2 regions of the Blautia acetigignens genome follow, and region 2 is predicted to be linked to the other one. Evidence: predicted binding sites of a transcription regulator. Region 2 holds the regulator's gene; the other holds the start of a gene.
The links. Region 2 encodes HrcA, which represses chaperone genes, less so after heat shock. Its sites were predicted from a motif close to TGTTAGCACTCNNNNNNNNNGAGTGCTAACA; they were not measured.
Positions count from the first base shown of each region.

Region 1: the regulator HrcA is predicted to act here: its motif matches at 2,024-2,054, upstream of OCV70_RS18280 (Hsp20/alpha crystallin family protein).

Region 1 is NZ_JAOQJM010000029.1:8,908-13,103, reverse strand. Features, by position in the region: gene OCV70_RS18290 (ABC transporter ATP-binding protein) at 133-864, shown strand; gene OCV70_RS18285 (SufB/SufD family protein) at 864-1,787, shown strand; gene OCV70_RS18280 (Hsp20/alpha crystallin family protein) at 2,169-2,603, shown strand; gene OCV70_RS18275 (3'-5' exonuclease) at 2,938-3,900, shown strand; gene OCV70_RS18270 (D-alanyl-D-alanine carboxypeptidase family protein) at 3,931-4,196, opposite strand, start outside.
Region 2 is NZ_JAOQJM010000001.1:75,901-80,096, reverse strand. Features, by position in the region: gene OCV70_RS00405 (chromate transporter) at 1-476, shown strand, start outside; gene OCV70_RS00400 (LOG family protein) at 649-1,191, shown strand; gene OCV70_RS19495 (DUF6783 domain-containing protein) at 1,272-1,433, opposite strand; gene OCV70_RS19490 (DUF6783 domain-containing protein) at 1,365-1,514, shown strand; gene hrcA (heat-inducible transcriptional repressor HrcA) at 1,667-2,707, shown strand; gene grpE (nucleotide exchange factor GrpE) at 2,736-3,386, shown strand; gene dnaK (molecular chaperone DnaK) at 3,559-4,196, shown strand, end outside.

The DNA of each region.
Region 1 (4,196 bases), on a different contig from region 2:
AGAAAGCCTTTTTCAAACACGCTCTAAAGCCTTTTTCAAACACGTCCTAAAACTTACTAGGAAATGTTGACATCTTTTCCCATAAGGAGTACATTTCAATAAGAAAGTAAAAAACACAAAAGAGGTATAGATATGCTGAAAGTAGAGAACCTGACTTTTGAAGTGAATGAAGAAGGGAAAAAGCGCTGCCTGGTGAACCACATCAGTTTTGATGTTAAGGATGGGGAAATGCTGGTGATCACTGGACCCAACGGCGGAGGAAAATCCACTCTTGCCAAAGTTCTTGCCGGTATTGAGAAGGCAAACAGCGGAGAAATTTATCTGGATGATGAGAACATTACGGAATATGATATTGACCATCGTGCCAATGCGGGAATCGGCTATGCATTCCAGCAACCGCCCCGTTTCAAGGGAATGACAGTCACAAGAATGCTGTCTCTTGCAGCTGGCAAAGAACTGACCGAGGAGGAAAGCTGCAAGCTTCTTTCCGCAGTAGGACTTTGCTCTGAGGATTACCTGAACCGTCAGCTGGATGGAACTCTTTCCGGCGGCGAAATGAAGCGTATTGAGATCGCCACCGTTCTTGCCAAATCTCATAAAGTGAGCATTTTCGATGAGCCGGAAGCCGGAATTGATCTGTGGAGTTTTTCCATGCTGATCAAGCGTTTCGAGGAGATCCATCGTGAGAAAAAAGAGTGCCTGATCCTGATTTCCCATCAGGAAAAAATCATCAACATGGCGGATAAGATCATGGTGATCGAGGATGGAGAAGTGAAGAAATACGGTACCAAAGAGGACGTTTTCCCAACCCTGTTTCAGCAGGAAAAATGTCAGAAGTGCATGACAGAAGGAGGCAAATGCTGATGATTAAAGTAGAAGAAACCACCCAGGGCGTACTGGATAAGATCAGCGAAGGTTTTGAGCAGAAAGGTGCATACAATCTGCGCCAGAATGGCATTTCCGTCTGTCATGGCGACAGTGAGCACATCAAAATCCGGAAAAAAGAAGACAAGCCGGGAATCGATATTTTTATTGATGGAAAGACACAGGGAGAGAAGGTTTTCATCCCTGTTGTAGTGAGCGTATCCGGCATGACAGACCTGGTTTACAATGATTTTTATGTGGAAGACGGTGCAGACGTGAATATTATTGCAGGCTGCGGAATCCACAACAGCGGATGCAATGAAAGCCGTCACGATGGCATTCACACCTTCCATGTTGGAAAAAATGCCAATGTTCATTATGAAGAGAAGCATTACGGCGAAGGAAATGGAACCGGAAGCAGGGTCCTGAATCCGGTAACCAATATTGAACTTGGGGAAAATTCTGTATTCACTTTGGATACTGTGCAGATCAAAGGGGTAGATTCCACGATCCGTACCACCAATGTGGAGATGGACGCAGATTCCAAGCTGTTTGTTCTGGAGCGTCTGATGACAGACGGTGAGCAGAAAGCGGAGTCTGATATTGAGGTTTGTATGAATGGCGCAGGTTCTTCCGCCCAGATTATTTCCCGTTCTGTTGGAAAAGGAAACTCTTCCCAGGTTTTTCATCCTAAGGCAGTTGGAAAAAATAAATGTCATGCTCATATCCAGTGTGATTCCATTATCATGGATCACGCAGAGGTAGGTTCCATCCCTGAGATTCAGGCGAAGCATGTAGATGCCGCCATCATCCATGAAGCCGCCATCGGTCGAATCAACGATGAGCAGCTTTTGAAGCTCCGTACCCTTGGCATGACCGAAGCGGAAGCAGAGAATGTAATTATCGAGAACTTCCTGAGTTAAACAGAAAAATAATAAAATACCTACTATGCAAACGTCCCCAAATAGGGTAAAATAGCTCATATTTACAATTGGGAGCTTTTACAGAGGGACGAAATATGTTTGAAAAAACTCCAAAATTCCAAACAGCCGTTCAGCCGGAGCCAATCTCCCACTGAGCGGCTGTTTTACGCCATAGGACAAAGACTAATATTAGAAGTTGTTTTTTCATTTTAAGGCTTCACAAATTCTTCACAAAAAATTAGCACTCACATCTTGACAGTGCTAACAATACGTGTTATATTACGTACAGAACAAAGGAAGAGGAAAAAGAAAAGTTCCAGTTCCTTTGATGAAAATGATAATTCAACACAAGAGTGTTCACAATATAAGGAGGAATCAGTTATGTTAATGCCTAGTATTTTTGGAGAGAATTTATTTGATGATTGGATGAGATTTCCGACAGAGCGTCAGAGCAACGCAGGTTACAGAAATGCGGAGCTGATGAAGACCGATATTAAGGATGTAGATGGCAATTATGAACTGAGCATGGATCTTCCGGGATTCCACAAAGAGGATGTGAAGATTCAGCTGAAGGAAGGTTACCTTACCATTCAGGCGTCCAGAACCGAGAATAAAGATGAGAAAGATAATAATGGTAAATATGTTCATAGAGAGCGTTACACCGGACAGTGTTCCAGAAGCTTCTATGTAGGCAAGGATCTGGAGCATGAGGACATTCATGCGAAATATGACAACGGCGTCCTGACCGTTACTTTCCCGAAGGAAGCCAAGAAGAAAGAGCCGGAAGAGAAGAAATTTATTTCTATTGAAGGCTAAAAACAGCAGACCACACCATAAATAATGCGCCCTCCGTGAACCAGAAGCGGCGGCTGGCGTAAAGAATTTTGAATGACTGCGAATTAGTATTCGTTGCACACGGCAGTCCTGAACCATTTGATAACAGCTTCTTTCATATAGATTCCTGTAATTTAAAAAAATTTCCTAAATTTTCATATAGATAGTTTCATACCCCCATCGCCTGTCGGTACCCGCCGACAGGCTTTTTCATGTGTAAGGACATCCACGGCTGTTGTGGGATTCTCTTTACATCATTTCCGCAGTCTGTTATACTTGTCTAGAATTTACAGCAGGAAACAGAAGGAACTTTATCATGAACTACATTGTATTTGACCTGGAGTGGAATCAGAGTCCGGGAGGGAAAAGGTGGTCCAACAGCCGTCTGCCTTTCGAAATCATAGAAATCGGCGCAGTAAAACTGAATGAAAAGAAAGAAATTGTGGACAGCTTTCAGCGCCTGATCAAGCCCCAGGTGTACAACTGGATTCATGACAGCATCCACGAAGTGATCCACATGAATTATAAGGATCTGCAGAATGGAACGCCCTTTCCGCAGGCTGTGACAGAATTTCTGGAATGGTGCGGTGAGGAATATATATTTTTTACCTGGGGAAATCAGGATGTGATGGAACTGCAGCGGAATATGAAGTATTATGGCAAGCTTTCCATGATTCCGGGCCCCGTAACCTACTATGACGTGCAGAAATTATTTGCCATCCGCTACGAGGAAAATCACGAGCGCCGCGCCCTGGAATTTGCCGCAGACAAGATGGGCATTGCCAAGAAAATGGAGTTTCACCGCGCACTTGGAGATGCTTACTACACCGCGTGCGTTTTGCAGAAAATAGAAGATGAATATATTTTGCCCAACTCATCCCTGGATGTATACCAGAACCCCAAGAGCAAGAGAGAAGAGATCCATGTATCCTATCCAACTTATGATAAGTTTGTCTCAAGGGAATTTTATTCTAGGGAAAAAGCCATGAAGGATCGTGAAGTAACCAGCACCAAATGTCCGCTTTGTCACAATCCAGCCAAGCGCAAGATCCGCTGGTTCATGAATAATTCCAAGGTCTATTACAGCATTTCCCTCTGCCAGGAGCATGGCTTCGTCATGGGAAAGATCAGGCTTCGCAAAACCGAGAATAACATGTATTACGCCATCAAAACACTGACCAATGTGTCCGACGAGGAAGCTGAAGAAATCCGCCAGAAAAGGGAGGCCCATCGAGCAAAGAAGCGAAGCAGGAAAGCGGAGGAATCCGCGAAACAATAAATATCAGAATATTAAAAAGGGGCGTGATCATCACGCCCCTGGAACTGTCAGCAGATTCGCCAGAATCGACCGTTCATACTGCATTCCCCATCCAACCATCTGTCCATTAAAATAATACTTACTCTTCAACCGAAGCGGCCCAACCGCATTGGAAAGAACCCTCTGCTTCCGGGTAAGCGTCTTGACATCCGTTCCAATAGGAACAGTCACATAAATATTCTTCGTATAATAGAATGGATACGTATTCCCACAATTATTTAAAAGATACTGCTCACTTGGAAGGTTCTCCTTCGGAA
Region 2 (4,196 bases):
TGGTAACGTTACATGGATGGCTGTCTATGGAAGCGTTTACCGATCTTGTGACCATTGCGGAAATGACGCCGGGTCCCATTGCAGTGAATTCCGCCACCTTTGTAGGCACCCAGATTGCAGGCCTGGGCGGTGCGGTTGTGGCGACCCTTGGCTGCATCTTGCCTTCCTGCATAATCGTAACTTTATTGGCATATATTTACACGAAATACCGGAATATGTCTCTCCTGCAGGGAACACTGGCATCCCTTCGTCCGGCGGTTGTGGCAATGATCGCCAAGGCAGGAGTGACCATTCTGGTTTCTGCCTTTTTTATCAGCGGAACCATAGACCTTGTCCGGGAAAATGTCTGCATCCGAATGGTTGTGTTTTTCGGGGCAGCCCTGGTGCTCCTTCGGAAATTTAAAATGAACCCCATTCTTGTAATGGTCCTGTGCGGTGTGGCGAATATGATATTCTGCGGGGTAATGGGAATCTAAAAGGATATTATGTCTGCAAGACAGCACCATGAAGGAAAAAACAACTGTTTTCTTGACATTGATGCGTGAATCGTGTAAGTTTTGTAGTAACTGTTTTGCGCATTGCAAAGCGTCCACCTGTAAAAGAAGTGGACGGTTATGCCGCAGGGAAAAAGTAAGGGAGGATGACAGTGTGAATATTTGCGTATATGGTGCCTCAAGTGCCCAGCTGAAGGACATTTATTATGAAAAAACACAGGAGCTTGGAAGAGCCATGGGAAAACGGGGCCATGGACTGGTGTTTGGCGGCGGAGCCACCGGAATGATGGGAGCAGCAGCCAGAGGCGTGTCAGAAGAGAATGGATACATACTTGGAATTGCGCCCCGCTTTTTTGACCAGCCAGGGGTACTGTATGAGAAATGCACGGAATTTATTTTTACCGAGACCATGCGGGAGCGCAAGCAGCTTCTGGAAGAAAAATCAGATGCCACTATTGTAGCGCCCGGAGGAATCGGTACTTATGAAGAATTTTTCGAGATCTTTACCCTGAAAAGCCTGAACCGGATCGACAGGCCCATTGTTCTCTACAATATTGACAGATATTATGACAGGATGAAGGAACTGCTGGAATATACTGCCAGGGAGAAGTTTATGGATTCTTCCATATTAGATCTGGTGGTATTTCTGGATGAGCCGGAGGCGATCCTGGATTACCTGGAAAACTACAGCAAATAAAGCAAATGAGATGTCAGAGAAAAATCCCTGTCCCAGGTTTGGGGCAGAAGGTATTTCCCTGACATCTTTTTTGCTGTTTGTCAGAGCGTGCAAAAAAAGTGTTCTCGTGATCTACATGCTCTAGAGCCTGTTTGAAAAATCATTCCTGCAATCTGCACGCCCCACTTTGCGGTATATTTCACCCGAATTCGGTTGTCGTAGCCCGCTACGACGCCCTCATCCGGGCAAAATCTCCCACAAATTGTGACGCACATCTTGCAGAAAGCCTTTTTCAAACACACTCTAAGGTAAAAACTATCAAAAAAGATGAAAAAAATTTGTAAAAAATATTGACAAAAAGAATGTTGAGGTGTATCTTAAGAGCATAGATGTTAGCACTCCTAAATAATGAGTGCTAACAAAGGAATTCGAAGAAGCCAGACGGGAATAGAAATCAGGTTTGACCGTCCGCTTTTCAGAAAGGAGCAGATATTTCATGGATGAAGTATTAGATGAGCGCAAACGGAAAATACTGAAAGCAATCATCAAGACTTATATGGAAACAGGTGAGCCGGTAGGTTCCAGAACCATTTCCAAGTATCCGGATTTGAATGTCAGCTCTGCTACGATCCGAAATGAGATGTCCGACCTGACGGATATGGGCTACATTGTACAGCCCCACACCTCAGCCGGAAGAATTCCATCAGATAAAGGCTATCGCCTTTATGTAGATGAGCTTACCAGGGAGAAGGAAGCTGAGATCGCAGAGATCCGTGATATGATGATTGAGAAATCAGACAAGATGGATAAGGTGTTGAAGCAGGTGGCCAAGGTCCTTGCCAATAATACCAATTACGCGACCATGGTTGCTGTTCCTCAGTACAGAGGAAGCACCCTGAAGTTCATACAGCTTTCACGTGTGAATGAGCGGCAGCTGATTGCCGTAGTTGTATGTGAAGGCAACGTCATCCGGAACCAGATCATTGATATTGAAGAGGAGATGGATGACCAGACGATCCTGAAGCTGAATCTTCTTCTTAACACCAACCTGAACGGTGTTCCCATTCAGGACATCAATCTTGGCATGATCGCCAGACTGAAGGAACAGGCTGGAAGCCACAGCGGTGTGGTTGCAGATGTGCTGGACGCAGTTGCAGCTACCATCCATGTGGATGAGGAAGATATGAAAGTATATACGTCAGGAGCAACCAACATATTCAAGTATCCTGAGCTTGCAGACACATCCAAAGCCAGCGAGCTGATCTCCACCTTCGAGGACAAACAGGAACTTGCGGATATGGTCCGTGGGGAAATGGGAGATTCGGAGAACACAGGAGTCCAGGTATACATCGGAGATGAAGTTCCGGTGCGGACCATGAAGGACTGCAGCGTGGTGACAGCCACCTACGAGCTTGGAGATGGAATGCGGGGAACCATTGGAATCATTGGTCCCAAGCGAATGGATTATGAGAATGTGGTGGACAGCCTGAAGAAATTAAAAGTCCAGCTTGATGAAATGGTAAATAAGAAAACCTAGAAAGGCGGTTGAAAGCGTGTCAGAAGAAATGAATAAAGAAGCCGAAGTACAGGAAGAAGCAGTTGACATTCCGGTAACTGACGGAAGCGAAGAAGAGGCAGCAGATACAGCCCAGGCAGCAGAAGAGGAAGCTTCTGATGATACAGCTGCTCCGGAAGAGACGGAACAGCAGCCAGAAGAGGCAGAATCTCAGAAAGAACCGGAAACCAAGACCAAAACTTCTTTCTTCGGCAAGAAGAAAAAAGAGAAAGATAAATTTGAACAGCAGATCGAGGATCTTACAGACAGACTGAAGCGCAGCATGGCGGAATTCGATAACTACCGTAAGAGAACGGAGAAAGAGAAATCCAGCATGTACATCATCGGTGCCAAGGACATCGTTGAGAAAATGCTTCCTATCGTGGATAACTTTGAGAGAGGTCTTGCACAGGCACCGGAGGATGATCCATTTGCAGAAGGCATGAAGATGATCTACAAGCAGATGATGACAGCCTTCGATGAGATGGGTGTGAAGCCGATCGAAGCTGTAGGCAAGGATTTTGATCCGAATCTGCACAACGCAGTCATGCATGTGGAAGACGAATCCGTAGGCGAGAACATTGTTGTTGAGGAATTCCAGAAGGGATACACTTACAAGGATTTCGTTGTAAGACACAGCATGGTAAAGGTTGCTAACTGACCGAAAGCAACTTAGTGAAGGCGAGCAGAATGCGAAGCCTAAACTTAGTGCGAGGTCGTTCGATCTCACTTAATGAGGGCAAGCCGCAGGCGCAGACCGAATTTAGTGAATCGAACTTCATTAAGACATTCACGAATTTCAGAACATAGATTGAAACAGGAGGAAAATTATCATGGGAAAAATCATTGGTATTGACTTAGGTACAACAAACAGCTGTGTAGCTGTTATGGAAGGTGGACAGCCAACCGTTATCGCAAATACAGAAGGATCCAGAACAACACCGTCAGTTGTAGCATTTACAAAGACAGGTGAGCGTCTGGTAGGTGAGCCTGCAAAACGTCAGGCAGTAACAAACGCAGAGAAAACAATCTCCTCCATCAAGAGAGAGATGGGTACAGATTACCGTGTAACAATCGATGACAAGAAATATTCCCCACAGGAAATTTCCGCTATGATCCTTCAGAAACTGAAAAAAGATGCAGAAGGATATCTTGGAGAGTCTGTTACAGAAGCAGTTATCACAGTTCCTGCATACTTCAACGATGCTCAGCGTCAGGCAACCAAAGATGCTGGTAAGATCGCAGGTCTTGATGTAAAGCGTATCATCAACGAGCCTACAGCAGCAGCTCTTGCATATGGTCTTGACAATGAGAAAGAGCAGAAAATCATGGTTTATGACCTTGGCGGCGGTACATTCGATGTTTCCATCATCGAGATCGGTGACGGCGTTATCGAGGTTCTTGCAACAGCTGGTAACAACCGTCTTGGTGGTGATGACTTCGATCAGAGAATCACAGACTACATGCTTTC